Regions from separate parts of the Mycolicibacterium grossiae genome, predicted to be linked through region 2. Evidence: riboswitches for the same ligand, from Rfam matches in the RefSeq annotation. Region 2 holds a riboswitch; the other holds the start of a gene.
What was found. A riboswitch is a leader RNA that binds a small molecule or an ion and turns the genes downstream of it on or off. The one in region 2 is predicted to bind thiamine pyrophosphate.

Region 1 (15,589 bases), 520 kb from region 2:
GACGTCCCCGGCCTTGGTGAAGATGTCGAGCCCGGACATCGGATCCTCGTAGCAGATCGTCATCGCGCGATCCTCGGGACTCCAGAACGCATTCGGTTCGTCGCACTGCGCACCGATCAGCTGGATGTCCTGCGGCAGCTTCAGCAGGTCGTCGGCGTCCTGCGCCATGGTGTCGAGGACCTGATTGTCCTGCAGCAACTTTCGGCCATCGATGGCTTCCTGGCTGGTGGCCTCGTCCCACCGGACGATCATGCGGCCATCGGCCGGTTCGGGTGCCGCCGCGTCGGCCTGCACCGCGGTGGTCGCCGGTCCGGGCCGCTCGGCGGTGACCTCGGACGGGCCGGCGGCGTCGTCGCTGCTGCATCCCGCCAGCAGGACGGCGCACACGGCAAGGGGCCACAGCGGCCGGCCCGCCCAGATGCGTTGGGTGGTCATCTCTCCCTCAGGGTTATTGACGCGCGCGATGGTTCGGCGCCTCCCGAGGATAGGCAACGGGCTGCGGGATGGGGGCGTGTTCGCGAAGGGACGTGGACTATCGACGGGCCCCCCGCGGTTGTAGCTGAGCAGTGGCCGGCGCGACGAACGACGGCGGCGCGTGCAGGAAGGTGCCAACGTGCGAATCGGAATCATCGGAGCAGGGCTGATCGGCGGGACGTTGACGCGGCGTCTGCGGGAACTCGGCCATGACGTGGCGGTCGCCAACTCGCGCTCGCCCGAGACGCTCGGCGATCTCGCCGCCGAGACCGGCGCGACGGCGGTGTGGGCGAAGGATGCGGCCCGCGACGCCGACCTGGTGATCGTCAGCATCCCGCAGAAGAACGTGCCCGACCTGGCGACGGGCATCGTCGACGAACGCCGTCCGGGCGCGCCCGTCATCGAGACGAACAACTACTACCCGCAGCAGCGCGACGGCCGCATCGACGCGATCGAGGACGGGATGGTGGAGAGCCAGTGGGTCGCCGAGCAGATCGGCGCGCCGGTGTACAAGGTGTTCAACGGCATCTGGTGGAAGCACCTCCTGGAGAGCGGGAAGCCCCACGGCACGGCAGGTCGCATCGCGCTGCCCGTCGCGGGCGACGACGGACCCGGCCGCGACCTGGTGCACGACGTCGTCGACGCGTTGGGCTTCGATCCGGTCGACGCCGGGCCCATCTCGGAATCCTGGCGGCAGCAACCCGGTTCGCCGGTCTACGGCAAGGACCTCGATGCCGACGGGACCCGCCGAGCGCTCGCCGCTGCCTCGCCGGAACGCACCGCGGAATGGCGCGCCACGTAGCGCCGCAGCCCTACCCTCAGCGGCATCAATCCGTCACGACGATGTCGGCCAGCCCGTGCGGGTCGTGGCGGTCGATGTGGTCGCGCTCCTGTGCCGCCCAATGGTCCCAGTGTGCGGCCAGCGTGTCGCCGTCCCGTCGGAGCGCACGTTGCTTGCGGATGGGCTCCGCGCACTCGACCCAGATCGCGACGTCCGCAAGCGCCCGCGTGGCGGGCGTGAGCGCCCCGCACCCCTCGACGATGAGCGGCCGGTCGTGTGCGACGGTGTGCCACTCGGCGGGCGACGAGGTGACCCAGCTCCACCGCTGCCACCGACCAGCATCTCCCCGGCGCCGCGGCGAAAGTAGCTCCGCGCGCACGTGTTCCGCGCCGGCCAGCAGGCCGTCCCACCCCGGGTAGACGGCGTCGAGGTGCACCACGACGCTGCCGGGCCAGCGGCGTTTCAGGTGCCGGGCGAGCGTGGTCTTGCCGGCACCGGAGCGTCCGTCGATCAGGACGGTGCTCGCTGCCACGCGCACGAGGTGGCGACCGATCGCGTCAACGTCCAATGCAGTCAGCGTCCAATGAAGTTCCAGTGCCCGCTCAGCACCGATGCGCCGACGGCCGTGGCCGCGATGACGACGCCCGCGGCGATCAACGCCGCGTCCCGCGCGTGCAGCGACGACGGACGTGCCCAGGTCCGCGTCGGATGGGCGCCCAGGCCGCGGGCCTCCATGGCGGTGGCCAGCATGGAGCCGCGCCGGATCGCAGACACCAGCAGCGCGAAGGCCTGGCCCGCGGTCCGGCGGACGCGGGCGTGGTCGCCCACGCCCCTGGCGCGGCGGGCATGCCCGATGGTGCGCCAGTCGTCGCCGAGGATCCCGACGAGACGGATTCCCGCCAACGCGCCGAGGACGAAACGCGACGGCATCCGCAGGACCTGACCGAGCGCGTCGGCCAGTTCGGTCGGATCGGTACCGATGAACAGGGCCACCGACGGTAGCGCGATCGCCAGTACCCGCAACAGCGTCGCCAGTGACAGGTCGATGGATCCGTCGCTGACGGTGACGAGCAGGAAGTGCCAGTGGATCGTCCCCGACGGCTGTCCGTACAGCAGGATGGTGAGCGCCGTCAGCACGGCCGCGAGCCCAAGCGGCACCAGGCGACGGACCAACGCGCGCAACGGGATTCGCAGAACGGCGATCACCAGGACCTCGAGGACGAGCGCCGTCGATGAAGACACCCAGTCGACGCTGAGGACGAGCGCGCCGGCGATGATCGCCGTGGCCGCCAGCGTCGCGACGGGGTTGACGCGCCGAGTACGGCTCGTCGGCGGCGCCGTCACGACGCCACGGCCGGCGCGGGCTGCGCCGGCAGGTCGATGCGTCGATCGGCCAGCACCTCGACGAGGTCGAGGTCGTGGGTGCCGGCCACCACCGCGATGCCATCGTCAGCGGCGGCCGCCAACAGTCGGACGAGTTCCTCCCAGGTGGTGCGGTCCTGGCCGAAGGTCGGTTCGTCGAGCACGACGACCCGCGGCCTGGTGGCGAGCACGGTCGCCACGGAAAGTCGGCGCTTCTCGCCACCGGAGAGGGTGTAGGGATTGGCGTCGGCGAGGTGGGCCAGCCGAAGCCGTCCGAGGATCTCGTCGACGACGCCGGTGACCGCCGCGTCGGAACGCCGCAGCGCACGCGGTCCGAGCGCCACCTCGTCGCGCACCCGACCGGTGAGGAACTGGTGCTCGGGATCCTGGAAGACGCTGCCGATGCGGGTGAGCAGTTCGCGCGAGCGCCACCGGGCCGGGTCGCGTCGCCGCGGGTGCGGCGCCAGGTCGGCGGCCGCCTCCAGGCGGCCTCGCCGCGCCGGCAGTAGACCGCCGAGCGTCAGCGCGAGCGTGGACTTGCCGACGCCGTTGGGCCCGGTGATGACCGTCGTCGTGCCCGAGGGGATGTCGACGTCGAGACGGTGCCGCAGGGACGGGGCACCCGGCTGGCCCACCTCGAGTTCGGACGCGGTCAGCTGACTGTCCCGGTCGGTGCGGCGGGTGCGGGTGAGCTGGGGCAGTGCGCCACCGGGCACCCAGACGCCGGCAGAGGTGAGGTGCTCGCGTTCGCGGGTAACCGTCTCGTCCGGCGGCCCGTCGGCGATGACTTCGCCCGCGGCGCCGAGCACCACCACGCGGTCGACGACGGGCAACCAGACCGACGTGCGGTGTTCGACGACGACGAGCGTGGCGCCGGTGCGCGCTGCGGCGACGGCGACGGCGTCGCGGACCTCGAGGACGCCCTGCGGATCGAGGTTGGCCGTCGGTTCGTCGAGGAGGATCACCCCGGGTGCCATGGCTAGGACACCGGCAAGTGCGAGGCGCTGCTTCTGCCCGCCCGACAGCGCCGACGTCCGGCGGTCGAGCGGGAGGTGCAGCCCGACCGCGGCGAGGCTCTCGGCGACCCGGGGCCAGATCGCCTCCCGGGGTACGCCGAAGTTCTCCATGCCGAAGGCGACGTCGTCACCGATGCGCGGCAGGATGACCTGGCCGTCGGGATCCTGCAGGACCATGCCGATGCGCTGCCGGTTCTGCGCGGGCGGTGCGCCGTCGACGAGCAGCTGCCCCGTCTGGTGACCGTCTTCGCTGCCGCCGAGGAGGCCGGCGAGGCCGAGTAGGACGGTCGACTTGCCCGAGCCGGACGCTCCCAGCAGCAGCACCCGCTGCCCGGGTGCGACGACGAGGTCGAGCCCGGAGATCGTCGGGCGTGCACGTCCCGCGTGCTGCCATCCCCAGTCGCGGGCCTCGATCCGGGCGCCGCCCGCATGGTGCGGACGCGGCGGAGTCACGAGGGGTCGGCTTGGCGGACCTGACGGCCGGAAGCGAAGCGCGACAGCGCGCCGGTACGGGCCAGGGCGCGCACGACGAACCACGACACCACCCCGGCGAGGACGGCACCAGATGCGATCCCGGCGATCGTGTAGACCGCCGCAAAGGCTGCCGTCGAGCCGGGGTACCAGAGGATCAGGTCGTTGATCGCCATCGCCAACCCCGCCGCCGCACCGGAGAGCGCCGCGGTGGGCAGCCCCCACCGTCGATAGAGGAACAGGGCGAAGACGAGTTCGGCTGCCAGGCCCTGCACCAAGCCGGACTCCAGGGTCAGGATCCCCCACTGATTGCCCACCAGCGCCGAGAGCGATGCGGCCACCATCTCGCCGTACAGTGCCGCGCCCGGTTTGCGCACGACCAGCGCGGTGAGCACACCGGCGAAGAGCCAGCCGCCGCCGAGCAGGGCATTGAGGCCCGGCAGGACCGCGCCCAACGGTGCGCTGATCGGATTGACGGCGACGTTCCAGAGCACGAACACCAGTCCCGACGCGACGGCGAGGACGCTTGCGACGACGATGTCGATCACCCGCCAGCGAGGTGTGCGGCGGGTGCCGTCGTGCATCGAGCCCAAGGACGTCGTCATCGCTTCACTCCCTACGCCGGCATGACCCGGTCAGGTTCGTACGGTCGACGGCCCAGCCGTCCTCTCAGCGCGCCCGTTGCGCGCTCCCGTGTGGTGTCACGTCCGAATGTAGGCCACGACCACGCGCGCGGCGACGTCCGGCCGGCCGCGGCGGTGTCGTGGTTTGGATCGGGGCCATTCCGGTAATCGTGATGCGGTGATGAGGGGTATAGCGCTGGTGATGGTGAGTGTGGCCGCGGCGGCGTTGGCGGTCGTCGGTTATCTCACCGGTGCGGCGACGATGACGCTGGCCGCCACGGTCGCGGCGGCACTGCTGGCGGCCACGGGACTGTTCGTGGCGAATCGCGCGGACGCCGCTGCTGTCGACGAGCCGTTGGCTCCTGCGACCAGCTGACGTTGGTCACCCCGCGAGCAGCAGGATGAGCTGAGACTGCAGCTCGCCGAAGAGGAATCCCAACGCGGCACCGAGGACGACGATGATCCACTCGTCGTCCTTGAACGCCGGGCGCAGCAGGTTCTCGTAGGACAGTGCGTCCAGCTCGCGCATCTTGTCGATCATGGTGTTCTCCAGGTCGAGCCGCTGCGCGGTGTAGGCCTCGATGTGGGCCGACGTCTCCGGAAGGCGCTCGATCATGGAGGCGGCCACGGTGGCCTTCATCTCCTGGTACTGCCGGCCTCCCACCAGTGTGATGATGCGGCCGGTGAAGCCCAACTGGTCGTCGATGGTGCGGGAGATCTCGGTCTGGATGACGTCGAAGAACTTGTCCGACATCGGCCCGGTCAGCAGGCTCTCCATGATCGCCTTCGGCGTGAAGATCTCCTGCGCCATCAGCGCCGCATAACCCCGGATCACTTCCTCGCGGCGGGCCTGGAAGACGCCCTGCCAGCGGACGCCGGGCATGACGGATCGCCGCTGCAGCGGTCGGAAGATCATCTGGAGCGCCACGTAGTCGGTGAGGCCGCCGGTCAGTAGGCCGAACAGCGGGAGCGCCAGGTGCCATCCCGTGAGACCGAAGACCACCATCTGGATGATGCCGATGACGAAGCCGAAGACGAGCCCGGCGCGGATGAGGAACGTGAAGGCGGGGCGGCCGATGTCCTGGAACACCGCATTCAACGTCTGCTTGTCGCGGACGAGGTTGGTCACCACCATGTGCTTGATGTCGAAGATCTGATCGACCTGGTCACGGAACTCGGTGAACATTGCCCGCGACGCCGCCGGGATGCGGCCTTCGACGTTGGCCACGATGAGCTTCTTCACCCGGTCGGGCGTCGCTCGCCAGACTTGGGGCTGAAACGACGACATCATGGTGTCGACGAGTTCCTCGGCGGCGTCGTGCAGCGGCGCACCGAGTTCTGCGGCGAGTTCGTCGGGATCGATCTTGTCGAACATCTCCTTGGGGTCGATGATCCCGGAGGTCAACGAATCAACCGCTACCGCAGCCATCTTCGGTGCGCGCTTCGGGATCTGCCCCTGCCAGCCGAGGTACGGCGGAATGCCGCGGAACTCCACCGGATGGAACATCATCTTGAGCGCGAGGATCTTCGTCGCCCACCCCACCAGGGCAGCGCCCAGCGGTATGGACACGTACACCCACCACGGGTAGGAGAACGCGTGCGCGAACAGTTCCGTCATGTGACCGCCTCCCACAGATCGCGTCCCAAGTCGGACATCCGCACCGAAGCGCGCACGATGCGCGGCGGCCGCAGGCCTCGTCGCGCCGTCTTCAGCGCGGCGTTCACGGCCGCGTCGGTCAGCAGCAGCTCGTATTCATCGCGCATCGACTCCACTTCCGGCCCCATCGTCACCACGCCGAGCGACTGCAGTCGCGTGAGATACCCAGGGGTGTGGTGCGGAAGTGACACGCCGGCGGCGCGTCCGACCGTGGACGCGTTCTGTGCGGCCCACGCGGCGCCGCCCGGCTCGGCAACGTGGATGACGGGGTAGACGGACCCGTCCGACAGCGCCGCGAGGATGCGCGCCTCGTCGGGCACCAGCCGTTCGATCAACGCCCGGTGCAGGGTCTCCCTGCTTTGCGCCGGGTTGGCGTACATCGACCGGGCCATCAGCGCGTCGAGCACCTCTCCTGCCGAGGGTGGTTCGATCGCGCGCGGCTCCACCGACGTCGCGGACGCGCTCTCGGGCGGGGCCTTCCGGAGCGCACCGGTGTCGGAGACCTCGGCGTGCACGGTCGGCGGACGTGATCCGGGAACGAGCCGATCGACGAACAGCATCATCGACCGGAGTGCCCGCCACAGCCACCAGAGCGGAATCACGCGACGTGCCTCCGACCGTTGCGCGCTATCTCGGCGATCGGGTCACCAGCGCCGGGCGGCGCATCGTGGCCGTGGATCCACGGCGGTCGTCCCGCAGTGCCTCTCCGTCCGCGGTGATGATGCTCGTCTCGCCATGACCCACACACCAGGGAACCGCACCTTCCACGTTCGCCACATGAGGAACACCGCGAGGTTCTCCCCGGCGCGGGCCACCGACGGCACCGACGCCGAACTTGCTCGGCGCGGGCGGGCACGCCGCAGACCACGGTAGAGATCGACGTGATGCTATGCAACTGCTCAGCACCACGTCCGTGGCATGACGGACCGGCCCGACGCCTAACGGGCCCGCCGCGCCAGCCGCTCGGGTGCCTCGATGAAGACCGTCTTGCCCTGCACGCGAATCCAGCCGCGCTGGGTGAACTCGCCGAGTGCCTTGTTCACCGTTTCCCGCGACGACCCCACCAGCTGCGCCAGCTCGAGTTGCGTGAGTTCGTGGTCCACCCGCAGGGCAGCTCCCTCACGCACGCCGAAGCGCTGGGCCAGGGTCAGGAGTTGCTTGGCGACGCGGCCGGGGACGTCGGTGAAGATCACGTCGGTCACGATGTCGTTGGTGCGACGCAGCCGCCGGGCCAGAACGCGCAGCAGTTGCTCGGCGATCTCCGGATGGTCGCGGATCCACACCGACAACGCCGCCCGGTCCATCGACATGGCTCGCAAGTTGGTCAGCGTGGTCACCGTGGACGTGCGCGGTCCGGGGTCGAACAGGGCGAGTTCGCCGAAGATCTCCGCCGGGCCGAGGACTGCGAGCACGTTCTCCCGACCGTCCAGCGCGCGCCGGCTGATCTTCACCTTGCCCTCGACGATCACGTAGAGCCGGTCACCGGCGTCGCCCTCCAGGAACACGCACTGACCGCGGCGGAAGGTGACGGGGTCCAAACGGCCGGTCAGTTTGGCGACGGCCGCGGGGTCGACCCCCTGGAAGATGCCGGCGCGCGCGAGCACCTCGTTCACGTAGGAGTCCTCTCAGCACCATGGCAGATGATCGCGTCCTGGGTGTGCATCTCGATGTCGGCGACAGCCGCCGTCACCGACCAGGAGCGGACCTACGTTACACATTCACGAACGGATGTCACGCGTGATTCGCAATGACGCCTCATCGCAACTGTTCGGTGGGGCGGATGAGGATCTCGTTCAGCGACACGCGCGCCGGGCGCGTGACCGAGTACACGATGGCGTCGGCGATGTCCTCGGAGTGCAGGGGATCACCGACGGTGGCGTCCGGGGCGTTCTTGGCATGGCCGGTGGTCATCTCGGTGCGCACCACGCCGGGCTCGATGCCGCTGACGCGGACCCGGTGCGGCGAGAGTTCCTGTCGCAGCGCTTCGCTGAATGCGACGACGGCGTGCTTGCTTGCGGAGTAGACGTTGCTGTCGGGCGTCGGTACCCGACGTCCGGCGATCGAGCTGATCATCACGAGGTCGGCGATTCCGCGAGCGCCCCGCGCCGCCGTCACGAGGTGCGGCAGCGCGGCGTGAGTGACGTTGAGGACGCCGTTCACGTTGACGTCGACCATCCGGTGCCAGTCCGCGAGGTCCGCCTCGACGGCCGGCCCGTTGGCCAGGAAGCCGGCGTTGTTGACCAGTACGTCGATGCGGCCGTACTCCTCACCGATGGCACCGATGACCCGGGCGACGGCGTCCGCGTCGACGACGTCGACCGCGATGCTCCGCGCAGTGCCGCCCTCGCCTTCGATCCGCCCGACGAGTTCGCTCAGCCGCTCGGTCCGCCGGGCGAGCACCAGCACCTCCGCACCCTCGGCCGCCAGGCCGTGAGCGGTCGCCCACCCGATGCCACTCGACGCACCCGTGACGACGGCGACCGTTCCGTCGAGTCGTGCTGCACCCATGCTGTCTCCTCGCGTCCCTCGAAACCCGGCCACCTGCGACGTCTGGCGAAACGGAGCCCCGGCGTTCCGCATTCCCGCCCGGCGTGACCGGTGTGTGACGCGACGACCGAGGTCGGCTGCCGCCGAGGAGCACGCCGGTACCGTTCGAAGCATGCGCGGCATCCTGAGGTGGGCGCTCGTGCTCGCCTTCGGCGCGAGCCTCGTCGTCGGTTCGGGCACGGCGATGGCCGGCGGTCTCGGCGACTACCGCTGGGCGAGCCGTCCCCTGCTGGTGTTCGCGCCGACGGCGGACGATCCCCGGCTCGCGGACACGCTGAGCCGCATCGCTGCCAGTCGCTGCGACTTCGTCAACCGGGACATGGTGCTCGGCGAGCTGCTGGGCTCGGGCATCGGGACGCTCGACGGCCGCGCCCTCGACACCGATGACGTGCAGCAGTTGAGGCGGCAGTTCGGGATCGACGAGAACGCCTTCACCGTCGTGCTCATCGGGAAGGACGGCGGCGAGAAGTACCGCGTCACCGGCGTTCCGGATCTGCGGGTGATCTACGCCGTGATCGACGGCATGCCCATGCGAAGCCGCGAGACGAGCGACGACCCGGGTCGATGCTGACACCGAAGGGATTGAGGCCACTGTTGGTGGTGGTGGCCGCGGTGATGCTCCCGGCCACGGTGTCGTGCGCGAGCGGTGGGCAGGCTCCCGACGCGGCGACGTCCGCCGCCCCGGTGGCGGCGTCCGACGGTCGCGGCATCCCCATCGTCGCCCTCGATGCCCGCGCCGTGGCCGCGTGGACGACGGTCAACGATCCCGTCATGGGCGGTGAGTCCACCGCGACCGTCGGCTACGGCGACGGTGGGATGGTGTTCGCCGGCACCGTGTCGCTGGAGAACAACGGCGGCTTCGCTTCGGCGCGCAGTCCGCGAGACACCGGAATCGGCCAACGGGCAACGGGCGCAACGACGCTGCGCGTCGACGCGGTGGGCGACGGCAAAACCTACCTGGTGAAGGCGTATCTCGGCGGCGAGCGCTGGTCCTACATCCAGCGGTTCCGCACCGAGGCCGGCGTCCGGAAGGCCTACGAGTTGCCCGTCGAGGACTTCGAGCCGGTGGGCGAGCGCATGAAACCCGCGCCCGACGCGCCGCGCACTCTCGACCCGGCGCGCATCGATCAGGTGGCGCTCTACATCCTCGACGGGCAGCAGGGCCCGTTCACCCTCACGGTCAGCGCCATCGACGCAGTGACCTGAGGCGTACCCGCCTCGCTCGCGACGACCTGCCTCTCAGCCGGCCGAACCCGAGTCTCCGTTGGCCGTGTTGCCGCTGCCCCCGGAGCCGCCGGTCCCGCCGGGCGTTCCACCGGTGCCGCCGTCGCCGCCGCGTCCCGGGGACCCCTGACCACTGCCGCCGTCGCCACCGCGCCCACCGCTTCCGTTCGGGTTGCTTCCTCCAGTGCCTCCGCGGCCGCCAGTGGCTGCACCGCCCTGGGAGGACGCGGCCCCGCCGGCGCCGCCCATCCCGCCGGAGTTCTGGAAGTTGGTGTCGCCGCCGCGTCCGCCCCCACCGCCGGTCGCCGTTCCGGCGCCCGTCGACGCCGTTCCGCCCGAACCGCCCTGGCCGCCGCTCCCGCCCAAGCTCGAGCCGCCGGCACCGCCGACTCCCCCCGTCGCGGTGCTGCCGTCGTCGCGGGTGGTCGACGCCGCGCCGCCGGTCCCACCGCCTCCACCGGCGCCGGTGGCCCCGGAGCCACCGTTGCCGCCAGCCCCACCCAGAGCGGTGCCACCGGCACCATCGACGTCCGCCGAGCCGCCGCTTCCACCGGCACCGCCGCTGAGGACGCCGACGCCGTTTCCGCCGCCACCTCCGACGGCGGTGGCGCCGGTGCCGACGGCGATGGCCGCACCTCCCTGACCGCCTGCTCCTCCCGCTGAGCCACTCACGCCACCGTTGCCGCCCCTTCCGCCGAAGCTGGTCGCGCCGTCGCCCACGACGGACGCCGTGCCGCCGCTACCGCCCTGGCCCGGAGCGCCGACACTGCCCCGACCCCCGGTGCCGCCGTTGCCCGCCGTGACCGTGATGCCGTCGCCGGTGCCGCTCATCGAAGCGCCGTCGCCACCTCGTCCACCGTTGCCGGTGCCGTTGCCACCGTCGCCACCGTTCCCGCCGGCACCCAGCGCACCGGACGCGCCGGCAGTGCCCGTCCCGGTGGCTCCGCCGGTGCCCGCCTGCCCGCCGCTACCGCCCGAACCACCCTGTCCGCCAACGCCTCCCGACGCGCCGGTGTCCAGTTGGGTGCTCCCACCCCGGCCACCGGTACCACCCGATCCGCCATTGCCGCCGGCGCCACCGCTGCCGTTGGCGCCGGCCGTCCCCGCGACGGCGCCGGCGCCGGGCGCGCCGCCGGCGCCCCCGTTGCCACCGTCACCGCCGACGCCACCAGATCCGCCGACTCCTCCGGCCGTGGGGACGAAGCCACTCGTTCCGTCCGCACCGGTGGCTCCGGTCGCGCCGTTGCCGCCGCGGCCGCCGTTGCCACCGCTGCCGCCGTCACCACCGTTGCCCTGATTCCCCGCGACGCCGTCGGCTCCGGTCACCCCGCCGGTTCCGCCCGCACCGGCCTGCCCACCGAGGCCTGCCTCGCCGCCGGCTCCGCCGTCGCCCCCCTTGCCGCCGGCCTGCCCGTCGATGCCGCGACCGCCGGCGGAACCCGCGTCGCGAGAATCGGTTCCGTTGGTTCCTGAGGTTCCGTCTCCGCCGCTACCGCCCGCGCCGCCGTCGGCGCCGTCCCCTCCGGCACCACCGGATCCGTTGCTGCCCGCAGCACCGCTCACCGTGCCGGCGCCACCGCGTCCGGCATCACCCCCGGCGCCGCCGGTGCCGCCCTTGCCGCCCGCCTGGCCCGCCGCACCCTGAGCACCCGCGGTGGTCGAGGCCGCCGAGGCGGCACCCGCCACGCCATTCCCACCGGCGCCCCCCGAACCGCCGTTGCCGCCGGCGCCGCCATTGCCCTGGAGGCCGGCGCTCCCCGCCGTGCCCGCGGTACCGCCGAACCCGCCGATTCCCGCCGCTCCGCCAAGGCCCGCGCGCCCTCCCGCGCCGCCATCGCCGCCGTTGCCACCCGCCTGACCGGCGACACCGTCCTCGCCTCGAGTTCCCGCGGCCACGCCGTTCACGCCGTCGCGCCCGTCGACGCCGTTGGCGCCGGTGCCGCCGTTTCCGCCCGATGCACCATTCCCTCCGGCTCCGCCGGATCCGTTCACACCCGCCTGCCCGGAGTTGAGGACGAGGGAGCCGAAGCCGCCGGCACCGGCGTTGCCACCGATTCCGCCGCGTCCGCCGTCACCGCCGGCCGCTCCGACCACGCCCGGGGCGCCCGCCGCCGACCCGTCCGCACCGTCGCCGCCGACGGCGCCATCGCCACCGCGCCCGCCGGAGCCGCCGGCTCCTCCGGCACCGCCGAAGCCGAGGGCGCCGCTCGCACCGCCCGCCCCGCCGTTGCCACCGGCACCGCCGATCGCGCCTGCAGCACCGCCGAGGGTCGCGTTGGCGCCAGCCGTTCCGGCTCCGCCGTTGCCGCCGGCGCCGCCGTTGCCGACGAAGAGTCCGCCGCGGCCGCCGTTGCCGCCGTCCTGAGCCACCCCGCCGTTGCCGCCGGCACCGCCATCGCCGAACCATCCGGCGTTGCCGCCGTTGCCGCCGTTCGCGCCGCGTCCGCCATTGCCGAACAGCAGCCCACCGTTCCCGCCGTTGCAGGCGGCGCCGCTGCAGTCGGCGGCGGCATCGATGCCGTTGCCGATCAGCCAGCCGCCGTACCCGATCATCGGTCGCGATTCCACGACGGGTTGCGCTGCGAGCAACGGCGTCGGTGTCGGCAGCAACAGCGTGGCGATGCCGGACCCGCCGTCGCGCAGCCACCAGGAGTCGTCGTTCGCGGGGGGCGTCAACGGCACCTCCCCCGACGTCAGCCGGATCTCGGCCGTCGTCGTCCGAGCCACCGATGGATCGGCCTGCCCGAACGCGCACAGCACGGCGACGCCGAGCGCCGCCGCGCCGCCGACGCCTACGCCGACGCGTTGCCAGCCGGACGCGGAGTTCACTTCACGATGCTTCGGCACGACGGCGCACTCCCGGGTTCGCAGGGCAGCCCAGTGATGGACACACTCGATCGCCGGTGCGACACGCAGGCTCGAGACGCTCGGACCCCTTGCTCAATCACAGCATCCGCACAGGCACGCGAAGCATATCCACGGCCGCGTCGATTCGTCGCGAAAGCAAGGGAGTCCGTGCCGGTGCACCGCCTCGACTGATCCCGACCGATCTCAGCCTCCTCGTCACCGGATGCGCCCTGGCTTGGTAGCGTCCCGAACACCGTCCGCACCGCACCGAGGAGTCGTATGTGCCGCGCCGTACGAGCCGCACGGTGATCGGAACCCGTGGGCATGGGTGAGCCGCCGAGCGTCGCACCTCCCGGGTGGCTGACGGCCGCCATCCAGACCTATCTGCGGGTGTATCACCGGCACGACATTCGCATCGACGCCCCGGTACCGGACACGCCCGTGCTCTTCGTGTGCAACCACGGATTCGGCGGGGTGATCGATCTCAACGTCGCTGCCTTCGTCGCAGCGCGACAGGCGGCCGGCGTCACCCGCCCGACCACCGCGATGGTGCACCAGATCGCGTGGACGCTCGGCGTCGGGTCACTGGTCGAGCGCTTCGGCGGCGCTCCGGGCAGCCGGCACGCCGCCGACGAGGCCCTCGACGCCGGCCACAACGTCCTCGTCTTCCCCGGCGGGGACGTCGACGCGGGCAAGTCGTGGCCGCGCCGCAACGAGATCACCTTTCACGGATCGGGATTCGCCCGCCTGGCCGTGGAACACGAGGTCCCGATCGTGCCCGTCGTGACGGCCGGTGCAGGGGAATCGCTCGTCGTCCTGAGCGACGGACGGGCCACTGCCCGCGTTCTCGGGCTGCCGAAGCTGCTGCGGGTCAAGGCCCTCCCGCTCACCGTCTCCATTCCGTGGGGTGTGAACGTCGGCGTGGTCGGCCTGCTGCCGTACCTGCCGCTACCGACGAAACTGGTCACCGCAGTCCTTCCGGCGATCACTGCGGAAGCGGGTGAATCGCCGGAGGACCTCGCGACGCGCGTTCGACACGCGATGCAGGCGCGGATGAACGAGTTGACTGCGCGGCGCACCCCGCTTCTGGGGTGACCCGGCGCTCACCGGACGGCGGTCACCGTCATGCCGGCGGCCGCCACCGCGAGCACGGCGTCGATCAGCAGGCCGTAAGCCCGCGGCCCGGCGCGGCGAAGGGCCCGACGGTCAGCGCCAAGCCGATGACGACGCCCTCGAGCACGGTGCCGAGGGACAGCGCACCCGACGAGCCGAAGGTCGCCGTCTTGGCGAGGTAGAGGATCAGTGCGCTGGCGGCTTCCGTGCCGAGGAATCGACCCGCGGTCAGGCCGTAGCCGATGAAGACCGGCACGCTCAGGGGTCCGGTCGACAGCACGACGCCGGTGAGGAAACCGACGACCAGCCCCGCCATGGCCAACTGCCACCGGCGCGTGCGGCGCTCGCGGCCGGCGAGCCGACGACGCACCGCGATCATCGCCAGGAAGAAGGCGCCGAGACAGCCGTCGATGATCCGCGGCGAGACCGCCAGCAGGGTGCGGGCGCCGAGAACCGCGGCGGGCACACCCGGAGCGGCGTAGGCGAGGACCGCAGCCCAGTCAATCTCTCGCCACCACGCCGCGACGCGGCCCACGTTCGCGCAGACGGCGGCGATCGCCATGATCGGCACCGCCTCACGGGGACCGTAGACGGCCACCAGCAGCGGCAACAGGATCAGCGACGAACCGGTGCCGACCAATCCACCGAGGATTCCGGCGCCGAAGGCAACGAGGAACAGGGCGACGACGAGAAACGCAGACATGGCGGACCTTCTCGGTGACACGCGGCGTGTCACCGAAGATCCTCCAGGCTTTTGTCCGGTCAGATGACCCCGTGCGATCGGCGCACAAGGTGGCGCCGCTCGGACCAGGCGTGCCCCGCGGCACCGGAACCCTAGGCGCTGTCGCCGTCGAGCCTACGCTCGCCCGTCCGCCAGGCGGCCGAGCCATTCCACCAGCAACTGGCGTTCTGCCGCGGTGAGTGGGACGTCCGCGTCGACCAGGGCTTGCTCCAGTGCCGTCGCGCGACCGGCCAAGCTCTTGCGGGCCTTCCCGGCTCCCGAGGTGACGGCGATGCTCGAGATGGCGTTTTCGCGGGCGATCTCACTGAGACCGGGGTCGCGGTCGGCGGCGGGAGTCGTCAGCTGGGTGATCACGAAACCGACCCCGCACGTCTGGAACAACGCGGTGGCGCGTTCGACGCTCATCCGTAGCTTGCCGACGTCGGCTATCCGAGCGATCGCATCGCCCAGCAGCGTCACCGTCGTCTGAGCCGCCGCGGAGATCGCATCGCCGCGCCGCACGGTGCCGTAGATCAAGGCGAAGCAGTCGGGCTGCGCAAACCCGAACGCGACGAACAGGTCCCACAGACGGCGCAGGTCCGTGACGGGATCCTCCGATCGCTCGAGCAGGTTGCGTTTATCCCGGATGTACCCCTCGAGGATGTGCAGGGTTACCGCTTCGATCAGCCCGTCCTTGTCGCCGAAACGGCGGTAGAGGACCGGTGGTTGCGTACCTGCGGCCGCGGCCACCGC
Region 2 (15,589 bases):
TACCGTTGGAATCATGAAAGCCTCACGCGCACAACGGCTCGGCACATTCGCCCTCTCGGGGGCGGCCGCCATGGTGATCGCGCTCACGTGTGGACCCACCGCTGTGGCCGCACCCACCGGATCGTCGGCCGCGGACACCATCGCCCGCCTGCAGGCGGAGGGCAACCGCGTCGTCGTCAACAAGGTGGGCACCGGCTCGCTGAGCGAATGCAGCGTCAGTTCCGTGCGCCCGGTGCAGGTGCGCGAACAGCCGTCCGGCGGCCTGCGACCGGCGCTGCCGTTCGCGCCCACGGTCACCGTCGTGCACGTCGGCGTGCAGTGCTGAGCCGGTCGCGATGACCGCTTACGGAGTGCCTCCCACCCGCCCCTTCGGACCGCGCGACGGCCAGCTGCCGATCTCCGACCACGCAGTGCTCGGGGACGGCAGCACGTGCGCCCTGGTCCGGCGCGACGGCGCGCTGCCCTGGCTGTGCGTACCTCGGTTCGACGCGCCGCCGCTCTTCGCCGGTCTCCTCGACGCACGTCGCGGCGGATCCTGGAGCATCGCCCCGGAAGGACTGAGCGGCGGTGAGCAGCGCTACGTCGACGACACCGCCGTGGTGATCACCACGTTGAGCGGCGCCGGCGGCACCGTCGAGGTCACCGACTTCCAGGCGCTGCGCTCGGGTGCCGACCTGACCGAACTCGGCACCGCGGCCCGTGGCCAGCTCGTGCGCGTGGCCCGAGTCGTGTCGGGCTCCGTGCGGCTGCGCATCGCCTTCACCCCGCGCCACGGGCGATTCGGCCGGCACGGCGGGGACTGGACCATCGCGTCACCCGACCACCCGGTCCTGCCCCTGCGGTTGCGGTCCTCGCATCCGTTGCACGACGACGGCGACGGGACGCTGGCGGCGACGGTGACGCTGCGGGCCGGCCAGACCTACGAGACGTCCCTGGTGTGGGCGCCCGAGCGTCGGATCGAGGTCGGCACCCCGACGGCCACGCTCCTGGCCCGCACCGAACGGGCGTGGCGGCAGTGGGCCACCCACATCGACTACGAGGGTCCGCAGCGGCATCTCGTCCGCCGCTCGGCGCTGACGCTGAAGCTCCTCGACCACTCCTCCACCGGCGGAATCATGGCTGCCGCGACGTCATCGCTGCCGGAATGGGTAGGCGGCGAACGCAATTGGGACTACCGCTACACGTGGGTCCGCGACGCCGCGTTCTCGACGTACTCATTACGCCGCATCGGGCTGACCAGCGAGGCGGACGCCTTCCTCGCCTGGACGCTGGGCTGCGCCGAACGCGACGGCGGCCCGTCGATCATGTACGCACTCGACGGCGGACAGCCGCCCGCGGAGCACACCGACCCGACGCTGTCCGGCTGGCGCGACAGCGCACCGGTGCGGTGGGGAAACGGAGCTGCCGGTCAGACCCAGCACGACGTCTACGGCGAACTGCTCGACGTCGCCTACCAGTGGGTGCGGGCCGGCGGTCACGTCGACGACCACCTGTGGTCCATCCTCGCAGGACTCGCCGACGCGGCCGCGGCCCAGTGGCGGTCACCCGACCACGGCATCTGGGAGATCCGGGACACCGGTCGTCCCTTCACCTACTCGGTGGCGATGTGTCAGGTGGCGGTCGACCGCGCGCTGCGCATCGCCGAGGCCACCGGCCGTACGTCCTCGGTCGAGCGGTGGCGGCGCTCGGTGAAGGAGATCGGCTACGCGCTCGACCACGGCGCCTGGGATGCCGAGCGGGGCACGTTCACCGAACAGCTGTCCGGCGACGGTTCGCACCGCGGCGGTCTCGACGGCGCACTGCTCGCCCTGCCGCTGCGGCGCGTCGTCGACTTCACCGATCCGCGGATGATCGCCACCGTCGAGGCGGTCCGACGCGACCTCGACGCCGGCGATGGCCTGCTCTACCGCTACCGGCACGACGTGTCCTCCGACGGGCTCGCCGGTCCTGAGGGCGCGTTCCTGCTGTGCTCGTTCTGGTTGGTGGACAACCTGACCGGGCAGGGCCGCATAGACGAAGCGTTGTCGCTATACGACTCGCTGTGCGCACGCGCCAACCACGTCGGCCTGCTCAGCGAGGAGATCGACCCGCGCGACGGCTCGTTCCTCGGCAACTTTCCGCAAGCGTTCAGCCACATCGGGGTCATCGCCAGTGGTCACCGCCTGACCCGCGCAATGGGTTCGCGCCGTGGGTGATTGGGCAGGCCCGCTGACGCCGCTGGGCTGACTCTGCGGCACACGACGACGCCGCGGCCGGAATGATTTCCGGCCGCGGCGTTGTTGGGTTACTGCGTCTTACTCGGCAGCCTTCTGCCGCGCTTCGGCGGCACTGGCAGCGGCGCGTGCGGCGTCGGCCTCGCCTTCCTTCTGGGCGACGTCGCGCTGCGCGTCGGCCTTGTCCTGCTGCGCGCGGCCTTCCTCGCGAAGGTCGTCACGGTCGGTGACCGTGCCGATGACCTCCTTGGCCTTGCCCTTGACGTCCTCGACGATGCCCTTGACGGCGTTCTCGGGTCCGCTGTCGCTCATGGTGGTTCCCTTTCGTTTCAGGTGGTGAAGCATCTACCCATTCGGGTCGCGTCTTCAAACGCGCGCGAGATCCGATGCGGCGTCCTGCAACTCCGCGTCGAGGTCGGCGGCCGGGAGACGGACGAGGAACTCGGTGCGACCGCGGCGCGAGTCGACCGAGACGGTGCCGCCGTGCGCCTCGACGATCGACGACACGATCGCCAGACCGAGGCCCGTGCTGTTGGCCTCGCGCGAACGGGCCTTGTTGGCGCGGACGAAGCGGCCGAAGAGGTGCGGCACGATCTCCGGGTCGATGCCCGGGCCGTCGTCGACGACCGACAGTTCGACGCCGTCGGCTCCGGTCCGGACCGTCGTGGTCACGGTCGTACCCGCCGGAGTGTGGTTGCGGGCATTGGTGAGCAGGTTGGTCAGCACCTGGTGCAACCGCGGTCCGTCGCCGCGCACCCACACCGGATCGTCGGGGAGGTCGGTCACGAACCGATGGTCGGCTGCGGTGACCGTGACGTCGTTGACCGCATCGGCCACGACACTGCACGCGTCGACGATCTCGACGTCCAGGCCCTGCCCTTCGTCGAGACGCGACAGCAGGAGCATGTCGCCGATGAGAGCGCTCATGCGGCGGGACTCGGCCTCGATGCGCGCCAGCGCGTACTCGGTGGTGGGCGGCAGCGCGGCCGCCTCCTGCCGCGTCAGTTCGGCGTAGCCGGAGATCGCCGCCAACGGTGTCCGCAGTTCGTGGCTGGCGTCGGTGAGGAAGCGGCGCATCCTCCGGTCGGCCTCGGCACGCATGGCGAGCGCCGAATCCACGTTCGCCAGTAGTCGATTCAGCGTCTCGCCGACGATGCCGACCTCGTTGTCCGGATCGGAGTCCGAGCGGCGCACGCGCGCTGTGATGCGGTGTTCCTCGTCGCCGAGTGGGATCCGCGCGGCCCGCGCCGCGGTGGCCGCCACCCGCCGCAGCGGCCGCAGCTCGCGGCGGACCAGCAGGACGGTGCCGACCGCCGCGACGGCCGCGGCGAGAGCCGTGATGAGCGCGACGGCGCCGATCTTCTGCAGGATCGCCGCCTCGGCGCTCTCCAGCGAGACCGCCGAGATCAAGCGGGTGCCGTCCCCGCGGTCGAGGCCCGCGACCCGGTGCCTGCCGAGGTCGCCGAGGTCGACGGTCCGCGGCGCGCCGTCGGTCCACCGCAGCGACTCGAGGGCGCGAATCGCCGCCTCCGGCGCGGGGCGTGGTCCGTCGTCGTCGAATTCGGCCGACCGCGTGACGACGCCGCCACGCGTCACCGCGATGACCGTCCCGGGCGCCTGACCTGTGAAGTCGGTCAGCAGGCCGGCCCGTGCGCCGGCGTCGAGGCGCTGCTCGTCGTAGACGTGGTCGAGCGCGGCGAGGGAGTGCCGCAGGTCGGCGTCGCTGACGGAGGTCACGTAGCTGTTCATCGTGACGATCGACAGCGCACCGACGGCCAGCACCACGGTGGTGACGAGCGTGCAGACGCCCACCATCAGGCGCTTGCTCAGCGAGCGCAGCCGCCAGCGGCCGGGACGCCGCCGGATCACGACGGCGGCCGGAGCTGATACCCCACTCCGCGCACCGTGTGGATCATCGGCGCCCGGCCGGCGTCCACCTTCTTGCGCAGGTAGGAGATGTAGAGGTCGACGATGCTGGTGCGCCCGTCGAACGAGTAGTTCCACACCTCCTTGAGGATCTCCTCGCGGCTGAGGGCGCGCCGCGGGTGGCGCATCATGAAGCGCAGCAGCTCGAACTCCGTGGTGGTGAGTTCGATGCGCTCCCCCGCCCGGGTGACGTCACGGCTCGCCCCGTCCAGCGTCAGGTCGCCGACGACCAGCTCGGTGTCCTCGCGCGGTGCGGGCTCGCCGGTGCGGCGGATCAGACCACGCAGTCGAGCGACGAGTTCTTCGAGGCTGAATGGCTTCGTCATGTAGTCGTCCGCACCGGACGTCAACCCCACGACGCGGTCGGCGACCGTGTCGCGGGCGGTCAGGAACAACACCGGCGTGTAGCTCTCCGCGGTCCGCAGGCGCTGCAGGATCTGCAGTCCGTCGAGGCCCGGCAGCATGATGTCGAGCACCACCACGTCGGGCTCGACCGAGCCGAACTTCGCGAGCGCCTCCCGGCCGTCGTGCGCAGTCTCCACGGTCCAGCCCTCGTGGTGCAACGCCATCTTGACCAGGTTGGTCAGGGCCCGTTCGTCGTCGACCAACAGCACCCGGATCGGTGACCCGTCCTCGCGACGGATGGGGGGCAACTTGCCGAGGATGGCGGCCCGCGGTTGCTGCGCGCGCGGCCGCACCGGAGCGGTCGTCATGTGAACCTCATGCGAGGTCAATAGCCGTTCGTCTCGAATCCTGAACGTTCCTCGCCGATGGTCATACCAAGTTCACATCTGGTGCGGGCACGCGCGAGAGGTCACGCGTCGGGCGTCGCGTACCGCCCCGGGTTGAACATCGACGCCACCGCGCCGATCGCCATCATGACCGCCGCGGCGACGAAGACCACCACCAGGCCACTGTGGAACGGACCGGCGATGAGGTGCGGGAAGAAGGCATTGCCGGTCAGGGCCGCGGCGTCGACCCCGGGCTGCTGCAGGGCGTGGTACGGCTCCAGCAGCTCGGCCATCGGGTTGTACCCGAGGAAGGCGGCGAACAGGCTGCCGACGGGAGGCAGCCCGGCGACCTGGTGGGCCACGTCGGCCGAGACGCCCTGGTCCTGGAGGCCCGAGCTGAGCGCCGAGGGCAGCGTGTTCGCGAGGCCCACGATCATCAGCGAGAAGAAGATGCCGATCGACAGCGACGACCCGGCGTTGAAGAACGTCGCCCGCACGCCCGAGGCCGCACCACGTTGCGCGGCAGGCACACTCGACATGATGGCCGCGGTGTTCGGCGCGGTGAAGATGCCGCCGCCCAGCCCGTTGAGGAAGATCAGCACGGCGAACACCCAGTAGTCGAAGTCGACCGGGATGAGCACCAGCGCCACGAACGACCCGGCCATGAGCACCATGCCGCCCACGGTGAACGGGCGCGCACCGAAGCGGTCCGACAGCGAGCCGGCCAGCGGACCGGCGATCAGGAAGCCCACCGTGACGGGCAGCATGTAGATGGCAGCCCACAGCGGCGTCGACTCGAAGTCGTAGCCGTGCAACGGAAGCCAGATGCCCTGCAGCCAGATGATGAGCATGAACTGCAGCCCGCCGCGCCCCACCGAGGACATCAGGCCGGCCAGGTTGCCCATGCCGAACGTCGCCGACCGGAACAGCCGGACGTCGACCATGGGTTGCGCCACGCGCAGTTCGACGAGGCAGAAGACGACCAGCAGCAGCAGGCCACCGCCGATGGCGCCGATCACCCACGGGTTGGTCCAGCCGGTCGACGAGTCGCCGTAGGGCTGGATGCCGTACGTGATCCCGGTGAGCAGCACCGTCAACCCGATGCCGAAGGTGAACGTGCCCGCCCAGTCGAGGCGGCCCGGGGTGCGGGCGCCCAGCTCGCGCAGCGACCGCAGGCTCCAGATGGTGCCGGCCAGGCCGATCGGCACGCCGACCCAGAAGATGGCCTTCCAGTGCCACTCCGACAGCGCGCCGCCGATCAGCAGGCCGAGGAACGACCCCGCCACGGCGGACACCATGTTGACGCCGAGCGCCATGCCGCGCTGGTTCGCCGGAAAGGCGTCGGTGAGGATCGCCGACGAGGACGCCATCAGCATCGCGCCGCCGACGCCCTGCACGACGCGCCAGGCGATGAGCCAGACGGCGCCGCCGCCGAGGTGGAAGGGGTCGAAGGACAACGCCACCGCGGCGACGGTGAACACGACGAAGCCGAGGTTGTAGATGCGGACGCGGCCGAGCATGTCGCCGAGCCGCCCGAACGGCACGACGAGCACCGCCGTGACGACGAGGTAGCCCATCAGCATCCACAGCAGGTAGCTCACGTTGCCCGGGGCCAGCGGATTCAGGCCGATGCCGCGGAAGATCGCCGGCAGCGAGATCAAGACGATGGACGCGTTGATGGTGGCCAACAGCGTGCCGAGCGTGGTGTTCGACAACACGATCCACTTGTAGTGCGGGTGATCGTGGTCCATCCGCAGGCGTCGGCGCGCCGTCCGCACCCCTTCGGCGTCGGTTCTGGTCGTCGCTTCGATCTCTGTGGTCACGTCACCGCTCTTCGCCTCGGTCCCCAAAACACATACGTTACCTAAGTTAATGAGTCCGCGTCGATGCGCATTCCCGATGTCACGCACACCCGAGGAAGCTGGGGTAGCTTGTGTGACGTCCGCGCGGGAGCGCACACCAGTGCGCTGAGAGGACGGCTAGCGGGCCGTCGACCGTATGAACCTGACCGGGTAATGCCGGCGTAGGGAGTGTCGAGAATGGCTGTCTTCAGCGAACCCACCATCACCACCGGCCCCATCACGGGCAGCACCAAGACCTACCGGGTGCTGCCCGACGGCGGCCGCGTGCCGTTCCGCCGGGTGCACCTCACCACCGGCGACCACCTCGACCTGTACGACACGTCGGGCCCGTACACCGACGCTCGTGCCGCCATCGACCTCGATGCCGGCCTGCCGTCGCGGCCGGGCGTCGTGCGCGACCGCGGCACCCAGTTGCAGCGCGCCCGGCGCGGCGAGATCACCGCCGAGATGGCCTTCGTCGCGGCACGCGAGGGCATGCCGGCCGAACTGGTGCGCGACGAGGTGGCCCGCGGCCGGGCGGTGATCCCCGCCAACCACGACCATCCCGAGAGCGAGCCGATGATCATCGGCAAGGCGTTCGCGGTCAAGGTCAACGCCAACATCGGCAACTCGGCGGTGACGTCCTCGATCGCCGAGGAGGTCGACAAGATGGTGTGGGCCACCCGCTGGGGCGCCGACACCATCATGGATCTCTCCACCGGCCGCGACATCCACGAGACGCGGGAGTGGATTCTGCGCAACTCGCCGGTGCCCGTGGGGACGGTCCCCATCTACCAGGCACTCGAGAAGGTCGGCGGCGATCCCACCCGGCTGGAGTGGAACCTGTACCGCGACACCGTGATCGAGCAGTGCGAGCAGGGCGTCGACTACATGACGGTGCACGCCGGGGTGCTGTTGCGCCACGTTCCGCTGACCGCGCGCCGGGTCACCGGCATCGTCAGCCGCGGCGGCTCCATCATGGCCGCCTGGATGCTGGCCCACCAGCGCGAGTCGTTCCTCTACGAGCACTTCGGCGAGCTGTGCGAGATCCTCGCCCGCCACGACGTGACCTTCTCCCTGGGCGACGGACTGCGGCCGGGTTCGATCGCCGACGCCAACGACGCGGCGCAGTTCGCCGAACTCCGCACCCTTGGGGAGCTGACGACGGTCGCCAGGGAGCACGGCGTGCAGGTGATGACCGAGGGTCCCGGCCACGTGCCGATGCACAAGATCGTGGAGAACGTCCGCCTCGAGGAGGAACTGTGCGACGAGGCGCCGTTCTACACGCTGGGTCCGCTGACCACCGACATCGCGCCGGCATACGACCACATCACGTCCGGGATCGGCGCCGCGATCATCGCCGCGGCCGGGACGGCCATGCTCTGCTACGTCACCCCGAAGGAACACCTCGGACTGCCCAACCGCAAGGACGTGAAGGACGGGGTCATCACCTACAAGATCGCCGCGCACGCCGCCGACCTCGCGAAGGGCCACCCCGGCGCGCAGCAGCGCGACGACGCACTGTCCAAGGCGCGCTTCGACTTCCGCTGGCACGACCAGTTCGCCCTGGCGCTCGACCCGGACACCGCGCGGGAGTTCCACGACGAGACGCTGCCGGCGGAGCCCGCGAAGACGGCGCACTTCTGCTCGATGTGCGGCCCGAAGTTCTGCTCGATGCGTATCAGTCACGACATCCGCGCCGAGCACGGCGACCGGATCCCGCTGCCCCTGACGGAGGCCACGCCGTGACCGACTTCCTGCCCCTGTCCCCGCCCGGCGCGGCCCCGCGGCGAGTGCTGACCATCGCCGGCACAGACTCCGGCGGCGGCGCGGGCATCCAGGCCGATTCGCGGACCTTCGCGATGCTGGGCGTGCACGGGTTGGTGGCGGTGGTCGCCGTGACCGTGCAGAACTCCGTCGGGGTCCAGGGTTTCCACGAGATCCCGGTCGACGTCATCGCCGGCCAGATTCAGTCGGTGGTCGGCGACATCGGCATGCAGGCGGCCAAGACCGGCATGCTGGCGTCGTCGGAGATCATCGGCTGCGTCGCCGAGACGTGGCGGGGCCTCGGCACCGACGCCCCGCTGGTGGTCGACCCGGTGTGCGCATCGATGCACGGCGACCCCCTGCTGCACCCGTCGGCGCTCGACGCGTTGCGCTCCGAACTGCTCCCGCTCGCCACGCTGGTGACGCCGAACCTCGACGAGGTGCGCCACCTCACCGGCATCGAGGTCGTCGACGACGCCACCCAGCGCGACGCGGCCCGTGCGCTGCACGCCCTCGGTCCGGCCTGGGCGCTGGTCAAGGGCGGGCACCTGCGGTCGTCGGCACACAGCCCGGACCTGCTGTTCGACGGCAGCGAATTCCACGAGTTCGTCGCCGAGCGCATCGACACCGGCCATGACCACGGCGCGGGCGACACCCTGGCCGCGGCGGCCGCGTCCGCGCTGGCGCACGGCATGGAGGTCCCCGCGGCGGTCGCCTTCGCCAAGCGGTGGGTGACCGAGTGTCTCCGCGCGGCCTATCCCCTGGGCCACGGGCACGGACCGGTCTCGGCGCTGTTCCGGCTGTCGGCGTCGTGACACTCGACGCCATCGCCGGGGTCGCGCACCACCCGGACGGCACGCCGGCCGGAGCGGTGGTCCTGACGCACGGGGCCGGCGGCAACCGCGACGCGCCGATGCTGGTGCGCGTGTGCGACGAGTGGGCGCGCCGCAGCTGGCTCGCCGTCCGCTACGACCTGCCTTACCGCAGGCGCCGCCCGAAGGGCCCGCCGTCCGGATCGGCGACGGCCGATCAGGAGGGCGTGGCCGAGGCCGTCGCGCTCGCCCGCACCCTGGTCCCGGACCGCCCGGTGCTCGCGGGCGGCCACTCCTACGGCGGACGGATGACGTCCATGGCGGTCGCCGACGGGCTCGACGTCGCCGTGCTGACGCTGTTCTCCTATCCACTGCACCCCCCGGGCAAGCCGGAACGCGCCCGCACCGCACACCTGCCGGCGATCGCGGCGCCGACGGTCTTCACCCACGGCACGTCCGACCCGTTCGGGACGGTGGACGAGGTGCGCGCGGCGGCCGCTCTCGTCGGCGCGCCGACGAGAGTCGTCGAGGTGACCGGAGCCCGGCACGACCTCGGCTCGAAGACCCTCGACGTGCCCGCGCTGGCGGTCACGGCGGCGATCGGTCTGCTGCCCTGATTGCTGCTATGTTCCGGTGGTGACCTGGCCGTCCGGAGACCCGAACCAGCCCTACGGGCAGCAGCCGCCGCCGCCGTACGGTCCGGGGTATCCGCAGCAGCCGGGCTACCCGCCCCCGCCTCCCCCGCCGCTGCCCTACCAGCAGGGTCCCTACGGGACGCCGTACCCGCAGGGCTACCCGCCGCAGCCGCCGCCGAAGAAGTCGAAGAAGCCGCTCATCATCGCCCTGGTCGTCGTCGGCGTACTGGCCGTGGTCGGCATCGGCGTCGTCGCGGTCCTGACATTCGCCTTCAAGGACCGCGTCGTGGCCACCGACGTCCAGGTCGGCAGCTGCATCACCGACGTGCCGACCGAGTCGCGCATCATGACCCTGCCGACGGTCGACTGCGCCAAGCCGCACGGCGGCGAGGTGTACGCCGTGCTGAACATGCCCGACGGCGACTACCCGGGCGCGGCGGCGATCGACGAGTGGCAGAACAAGTGCCCCGAGGAGCTGGCGACCTACTCCCCCGACGCGATGCTCGACGAGACGGTCGGGGTGTTCGTCCTGTACCCGACGAAGGAGACCTGGGACGTCGGCGACCGCGCCGTGACGTGCATCGCCACGTTCGACCAGCCGCGCACCGGCACGCTGAAGTAGTAGCCGTTACCCCTGGTACCGTCCTTCCATGACTTCGGAGCAGCACGACGCGGTCATCGTGGGCGCCGGTTTCGCCGGCATCGGCGCGGCCATCCAGCTCAAGCGGTTGGGCATCGATGACTTCGTCATCCTCGAGCGCGAGGACGACCTCGGCGGCACCTGGTACGTCAACCACTACCCGGGTCTCGCCGTCGACGTCCCCACCACGACGTACTCCTACTTCTTCGAGCCGAACCCGAACTGGTCGCGCCTGTTCACTCCCGGCCCGGAGATCAAGCGGTACGCCGATCACGTCGCCGACAAGTACGACGTGCGCAAGCACATCCGCTTCTCCACCGTGGTGCAGGGCGCGCGCTGGGACGAGGACGCCTCGGTGTGGCGCGTCGCGCTCGGGGACGGCTCGACGCTGACGGCCACCTACCTGCTGACCGCCACCGGCTTCCTGTCCCAGCCGAAGGTGCCCGACATCGCGGGCATCGCCGACTACGCGGGCACCGTCATCCACACGACCGAGTGGGACGACGACTTCGATCCCCGCGGGCGGCGCATCGCGATCATCGGCACCGGCGCCACCGCCGTGCAGCTCATCCCCGAACTCGCGGCGTCGGCCGCCGAGCTGACCGTCTACCAGCGCACGCCCATCTGGGTCGCGCCCAAGGTCGACCTGGAGTTCTCCGAGCGCACCAAGCGGATCTTCGCGCGGATCCCGTTCACCCAGCGCATCGTCCGCGCCATCACCGACACGATCTACGAGGCGATGATCACCGTCGGCGTGGTGAACTACCGGGTGCCGTTCTTCCGGCGGCTCAACATCTCGGCGATGGACCTGTGCAAGATCCACCAGTTCATCCAGATCCGGGACAAGGACCTGCGGCGCAGGCTGACGCCGGACTACGACATCGGCTGCAAGCGACCGACGTTCTCCAACAAGTACTTCCGCGCGTTCACCAAGCCGCACGTGCACCTGCAGGACGCCGGCATCGACCACGTCACGACCGACGGCATCGTCAACGCCGACGGCACCAAGACCGAGATCGACACCCTGGTGCTGGCCACCGGCTTCGACCTGTGGGAGGCCAACTTCCCGGCCATCGAGGTCATCGGCCGCGAGGGCCGCAACCTCGGGAAGTGGTGGCGCGACACGCGTTTCCAGGCCTACCAGGGCGTCTCCATGCCGTACTTCCCGAACTACCTCAGTCTCGCCAGCCCGTATGCGTTCCTCGGCTTGAACTTCTTCAACACGATGGAATACCAGATGCGGTTGATGGAGCGGCTGTTCGGCGAGGTGAAGCGCCGCGGCGCGACGACGTTCGAGGTCACCGAGGAGGCCAACGCCGCCTACCTCGACCGCATGACCGAACTGCTCGGCGGCTCGCTGTGGACGATCGGCAACTGCACCTCGTCACGGTCCTACTACTTCAATCCCCAGGGTGAGCCGAGCCTGCTGCGACCGATGTCGACGCAGACCGCCATCCGGGAGGCCTCCGAGTTCCCGCTCGACGACTACCGCATCGCCTGATCCGATTCGCCCGTAGCAGAGAAGGGTTTCACCGTGCCAGAACAGAATTCGAAGGCCGCAACCATCGCCGGACTCGCCGTCGCCGGCACCGGGGTGGCGCACTTCGTCAAGCCGGACGCGTTCGAGTCGATCACCCGCAATGCCTTTCCGCGTGACACTCAGAAGTTCATCTACGTCAACGGTGGGCTGGAGACGGCGATCGGCCTCGGGATCGCCGTGCCCGCCACCCGCAAGCTGGCCCTCGCCGGCCTCGTCGGCTACGGCGCGTATCTCGCGATCAACATCGTCCGCAACCGTTAGGCGGTGAAGCGCCGCCTCGGCACGTTCGACGCCGTCGTCATCGGCCTCGGTTCGATGATCGGGGCGGGCGTCTTCGTCGCCATGGCGCCCGCCGCGGCCGCCGCGGGGAGCTGGCTGCCGCTCGGCCTGGCCATTGCGGCGCTGGTGGCGTACTGCAACGCGACGTCGTCGGCCCGGCTGGCCGCCCGCTACCCCCAGTCCGGCGGCACCTACGTGTACGGCCGGGAGCGCCTGGGCCCGTTCTGGGGTCACGCGGCGGGCTGGAGCTTCGTGGTCGGCAAGACGGCGTCGTGTGCGGCGATGGCCCTCACCGTCGGCGCCTACGCGTGGCCGGCGCACGCGAACGCCGTCGCCGTCGCCGCCGTGCTCGCCCTGACGGCGGTCAACGTGGCCGGCGTCCAGAAGTCGGCGCTGCTGACCCGCGTCATCGTGGCCGTGGTGCTCGCCGTCCTCGTGATGGTCGTCGTGGTCGCCGTCGACCCGGGCCGCATCGGCTCGACGACGTTTCAGGGCAGCGTCGGCGTGGGCGGGGTGCTGCAGTCGGCCGGGCTGCTGTTCTTCGCGTTCGCCGGGTACGCCCGGATCGCGACGCTCGGCGAGGAGGTCCGCGACCCCGCGACCGTCATCCCCCGGGCCATCAGCACCGCGCTGACCATCACGCTGGTGGTCTACGCGGCGGTGGCGGTGACGGTGCTGTCCGCACTGGGCGCCTCGGGCCTGGCGTCGGCGACGGCGCCGCTGGCCGACGCGGTCACGGCGGCCGGCCATCCCGGGCTCGCACCCGTCGTCCGGGTCGGCGCGGTGGTCGCCGCCCTCGGGTCGCTGCTCGCACTCATCCTGGGCGTCTCGCGCACGACGCTGGCCATGGCCCGTGATCGGCATCTGCCGGGCACGCTGGCGGCCATCCACCCCCGGTTCGACACGCCCTACCGCGCCGAGATCGCCGTGGGCGTCGTGGTCGCCGTCGTCGTGGCGCTGGTCGACGTCCGCGGGGCGATCGGCTTCTCGTCGTTCGCGGTCTTGGTCTACTACGCGATCGCCAACGCCTCGGCGTTCACCCTCGGGCGCCGCGTGGTGCCGACCATCGGGCTGATCGGCTGCGTGGTGGTCGCGTTCGCGTTGCCGACGGCCGCGGTGCTGTCCGGGGCCGCGGTGGTGCTGCTCGGCGCGCTGGCGTTCGGCGTGCGCCGCCGGATCGGCGTGCACACCGCCCCGTGATGGTGTGTAGTTCCCATTCGTGAACGCTTTGCGCTGGACCCCCGTGGCCCGCGACGCCGTGGTCGTCGCACCCGACGAGCGGCTGAGCTGGCCACGGACGATCGGCATCGGCGCACAGCACGTGGTGGCGATGTTCGGCGCGACGTTCCTGGTCCCGGTGCTCACCGGGTTCCCGCCCGCCACGACGCTGCTGTTCTCCGGCATCGGCACGATCCTGTTCCTGATCATCACCGGCAACCGCCTGCCGAGTTACCTCGGGTCGAGCTTCGCCGTCATCTCGCCAGTGGTGGCGGCCGTCGGCTCGCAGGGCCCGGGCGGTGCGCTCGGCGGACTGGTGGCGCTCGGCCTGGTGCTCGTCGTCGTCGGCGGCGTGGTGCACGTCGTCGGGACGCGCTGGCTGAACGCGGCACTGCCACCGGTGGTGACGGGCGCCGTGGTGGCGCTGATCGGGTTCAACCTGGCCCCTGCGGCCAAGGCCAACTTCGAGAAGGGCCCGCTGGTCGCCATCGTGACGCTGGTGCTGCTGGTCGCGACGCTGGCGTTCTTCCGCGGCATCATCGGCCGCCTGGCGATCTTCATCGCCGTGGTGCTGGGCTACGTGCTGGCGTGGATCCTCGACGACGTCGACCCCGCCGCCAAGGCGGCCATCGACTCCGCGGCCTGGATCGGCCTGCCCGACTTCACCACGCCCACCTTCTCCCTCGCGGTGCTGCCGCTGTTCCTGCCCGCGGTGATCGCCCTGCTGGCCGAGAACATCGGCCACGTGAAGTCGGTCGGGCAGATGACCGCCACCGACACCGACCCGCTGCTGGGGCGCGCGATCGCCGCCGACGGCGTCGCCACCACGCTGGCCGGGCTGGGCGGCGGCTCGGCCACCACGACGTACGCGGAGAACATCGGTGTCATGGCGGCCACCCGGGTGTACTCGACCGCGGCGTACTGGGTGGCGGCCGTGGTGGCGATCGTGCTGGCGATGTGCCCGAAGATCGGTGCGCTGATCTCCGCCATTCCCGCCGGCGTGCTCGGCGGCGCCACCGTCGTGCTCTACGGGCTCGTCGGGGTGCTCGGCATCCGCATCTGGCTCACCAACCACGTCGACTTCGGCCTGCCGATCAATCAGATGACGGCGGCCATCCCGCTCATCATCGGCATCGCCGACTTCACCTGGACAGCCGGGGATCTCACGTTCACCGGCATCGCCCTGGGATCGATCGCCGCGCTGGTGGTCTACCACGGCATGCGGGCGCTGGGCTTCCGCACCGCCGCTCAGAACGGTGGTGGCGTGCCGTCACGGGTGCCGCCCCCGGCATAGCGTCGCAGCCGCTCCATCCGGGCGCGGTGGTTGGCGGTGCGCTCGGCGAGGACGTCGGCCGCCCGTTGTTGGCGTCGGCTCCGGCGGCGGTGCGGCATCATCGCGGTCCGGTCGGTGCACGGGCCCTCGGGGCTCGGCGCAGGCGTCGCGGTCCCCGGCGCGGCCAGCCCGCCGAACAACGCGACACCGCCCGGGACGGTGACGTAGCGGACGCCCGTCGGCGCAGTCCACAGCACGGTGCCGTCGTCGAACTGCTCGTCACGCCAGCCCCAGAACGTCTTGACGAGATGGTGAAAACGGCACAGGCACTTTAGGTTCGACGCCCGCGTCGACCCGCCGTCGCCGTACGGGACGGTGTGGTCGAGGTCGCAGCCGTGCGCGGGTACGTCGCAATTCGGGAACCGGCAGGTCAGGTCTCGCCAGCGGACCCACTCCGCCAACCGGCTCGACGGGCGGTACCGCGGCTCGGGTTCGGAGGTCGGGGGCAGCAGCGGGCGTCGCTTCGCCTCGGCGGCGATCTCGGCCACGAGGTCCGCCGGGAACAGTCCGTCGTAGCCCGGGACGACGGCTCCACCGTCACCCGAACCGTCGAGGGTCGCCTGGTCGGTGACCACGTGGACCACGACCGGGCCGACGACCCGACCCCCGGCCGTGCACCCGTCGAGGTCGCACCGGCAGGACAGCCGGTCACCG

Region 1: it holds a riboswitch for thiamine pyrophosphate, as region 2 does, so the genes downstream of both, FZ046_RS06810 (ECF transporter S component) here and thiC (phosphomethylpyrimidine synthase ThiC) in region 2, are expected to answer to the same signal.

What each region holds. Positions count from the first base shown of each region.
Region 1 covers NZ_CP043474.1:1,401,398-1,416,986, reverse strand. Annotated here, with positions in the region: gene FZ046_RS06835 (DUF4344 domain-containing metallopeptidase) at 1-435, opposite strand, end outside; gene FZ046_RS06830 (NADPH-dependent F420 reductase) at 614-1,276, shown strand; gene FZ046_RS06825 (AAA family ATPase) at 1,302-1,787, opposite strand; gene FZ046_RS06820 (energy-coupling factor transporter transmembrane component T family protein) at 1,829-2,599, opposite strand; gene FZ046_RS06815 (ABC transporter ATP-binding protein) at 2,596-4,086, opposite strand; gene FZ046_RS06810 (ECF transporter S component) at 4,083-4,709, opposite strand; TPP riboswitch at 4,701-4,809, opposite strand; gene FZ046_RS06805 (hypothetical protein) at 4,906-5,103, shown strand; gene FZ046_RS06800 (DUF445 domain-containing protein) at 5,110-6,345, opposite strand; gene FZ046_RS06795 (Abi-alpha family protein) at 6,342-6,899, opposite strand; gene FZ046_RS06790 (Crp/Fnr family transcriptional regulator) at 7,323-7,997, opposite strand; gene FZ046_RS06785 (SDR family oxidoreductase) at 8,140-8,892, opposite strand; gene FZ046_RS06780 (DUF4174 domain-containing protein) at 9,044-9,502, shown strand; gene FZ046_RS06775 (CIA30 family protein) at 9,496-10,137, shown strand; gene FZ046_RS28130 (PGRS repeat-containing protein) at 10,171-12,984, opposite strand; gene FZ046_RS06765 (1-acyl-sn-glycerol-3-phosphate acyltransferase) at 13,327-14,097, shown strand; gene FZ046_RS06760 (sulfite exporter TauE/SafE family protein) at 14,162-14,818, opposite strand; gene FZ046_RS06755 (TetR/AcrR family transcriptional regulator) at 14,972-15,589, opposite strand, start outside.
Region 2 covers NZ_CP043474.1:1,921,649-1,937,237, reverse strand. Annotated here, with positions in the region: gene FZ046_RS09265 (hypothetical protein) at 14-325, shown strand; gene FZ046_RS09260 (glycoside hydrolase family 15 protein) at 336-2,195, shown strand; gene mbp1 (microaggregate-binding protein 1) at 2,295-2,525, opposite strand; gene FZ046_RS09250 (sensor histidine kinase) at 2,580-4,028, opposite strand; gene FZ046_RS09245 (response regulator transcription factor) at 4,079-4,852, opposite strand; gene FZ046_RS09240 (MFS transporter) at 4,954-6,693, opposite strand; TPP riboswitch at 6,807-6,917, shown strand; gene thiC (phosphomethylpyrimidine synthase ThiC) at 6,910-8,460, shown strand; gene thiD (bifunctional hydroxymethylpyrimidine kinase/phosphomethylpyrimidine kinase) at 8,457-9,293, shown strand; gene FZ046_RS09225 (alpha/beta hydrolase family protein) at 9,290-9,907, shown strand; gene FZ046_RS09220 (septum formation family protein) at 9,927-10,547, shown strand; gene FZ046_RS09215 (flavin-containing monooxygenase) at 10,576-12,066, shown strand; gene FZ046_RS09210 (DoxX-related protein) at 12,100-12,366, shown strand; gene FZ046_RS09205 (APC family permease) at 12,421-13,584, shown strand; gene FZ046_RS09200 (uracil-xanthine permease family protein) at 13,604-14,896, shown strand; gene FZ046_RS09195 (HNH endonuclease signature motif containing protein) at 14,851-15,589, opposite strand, start outside.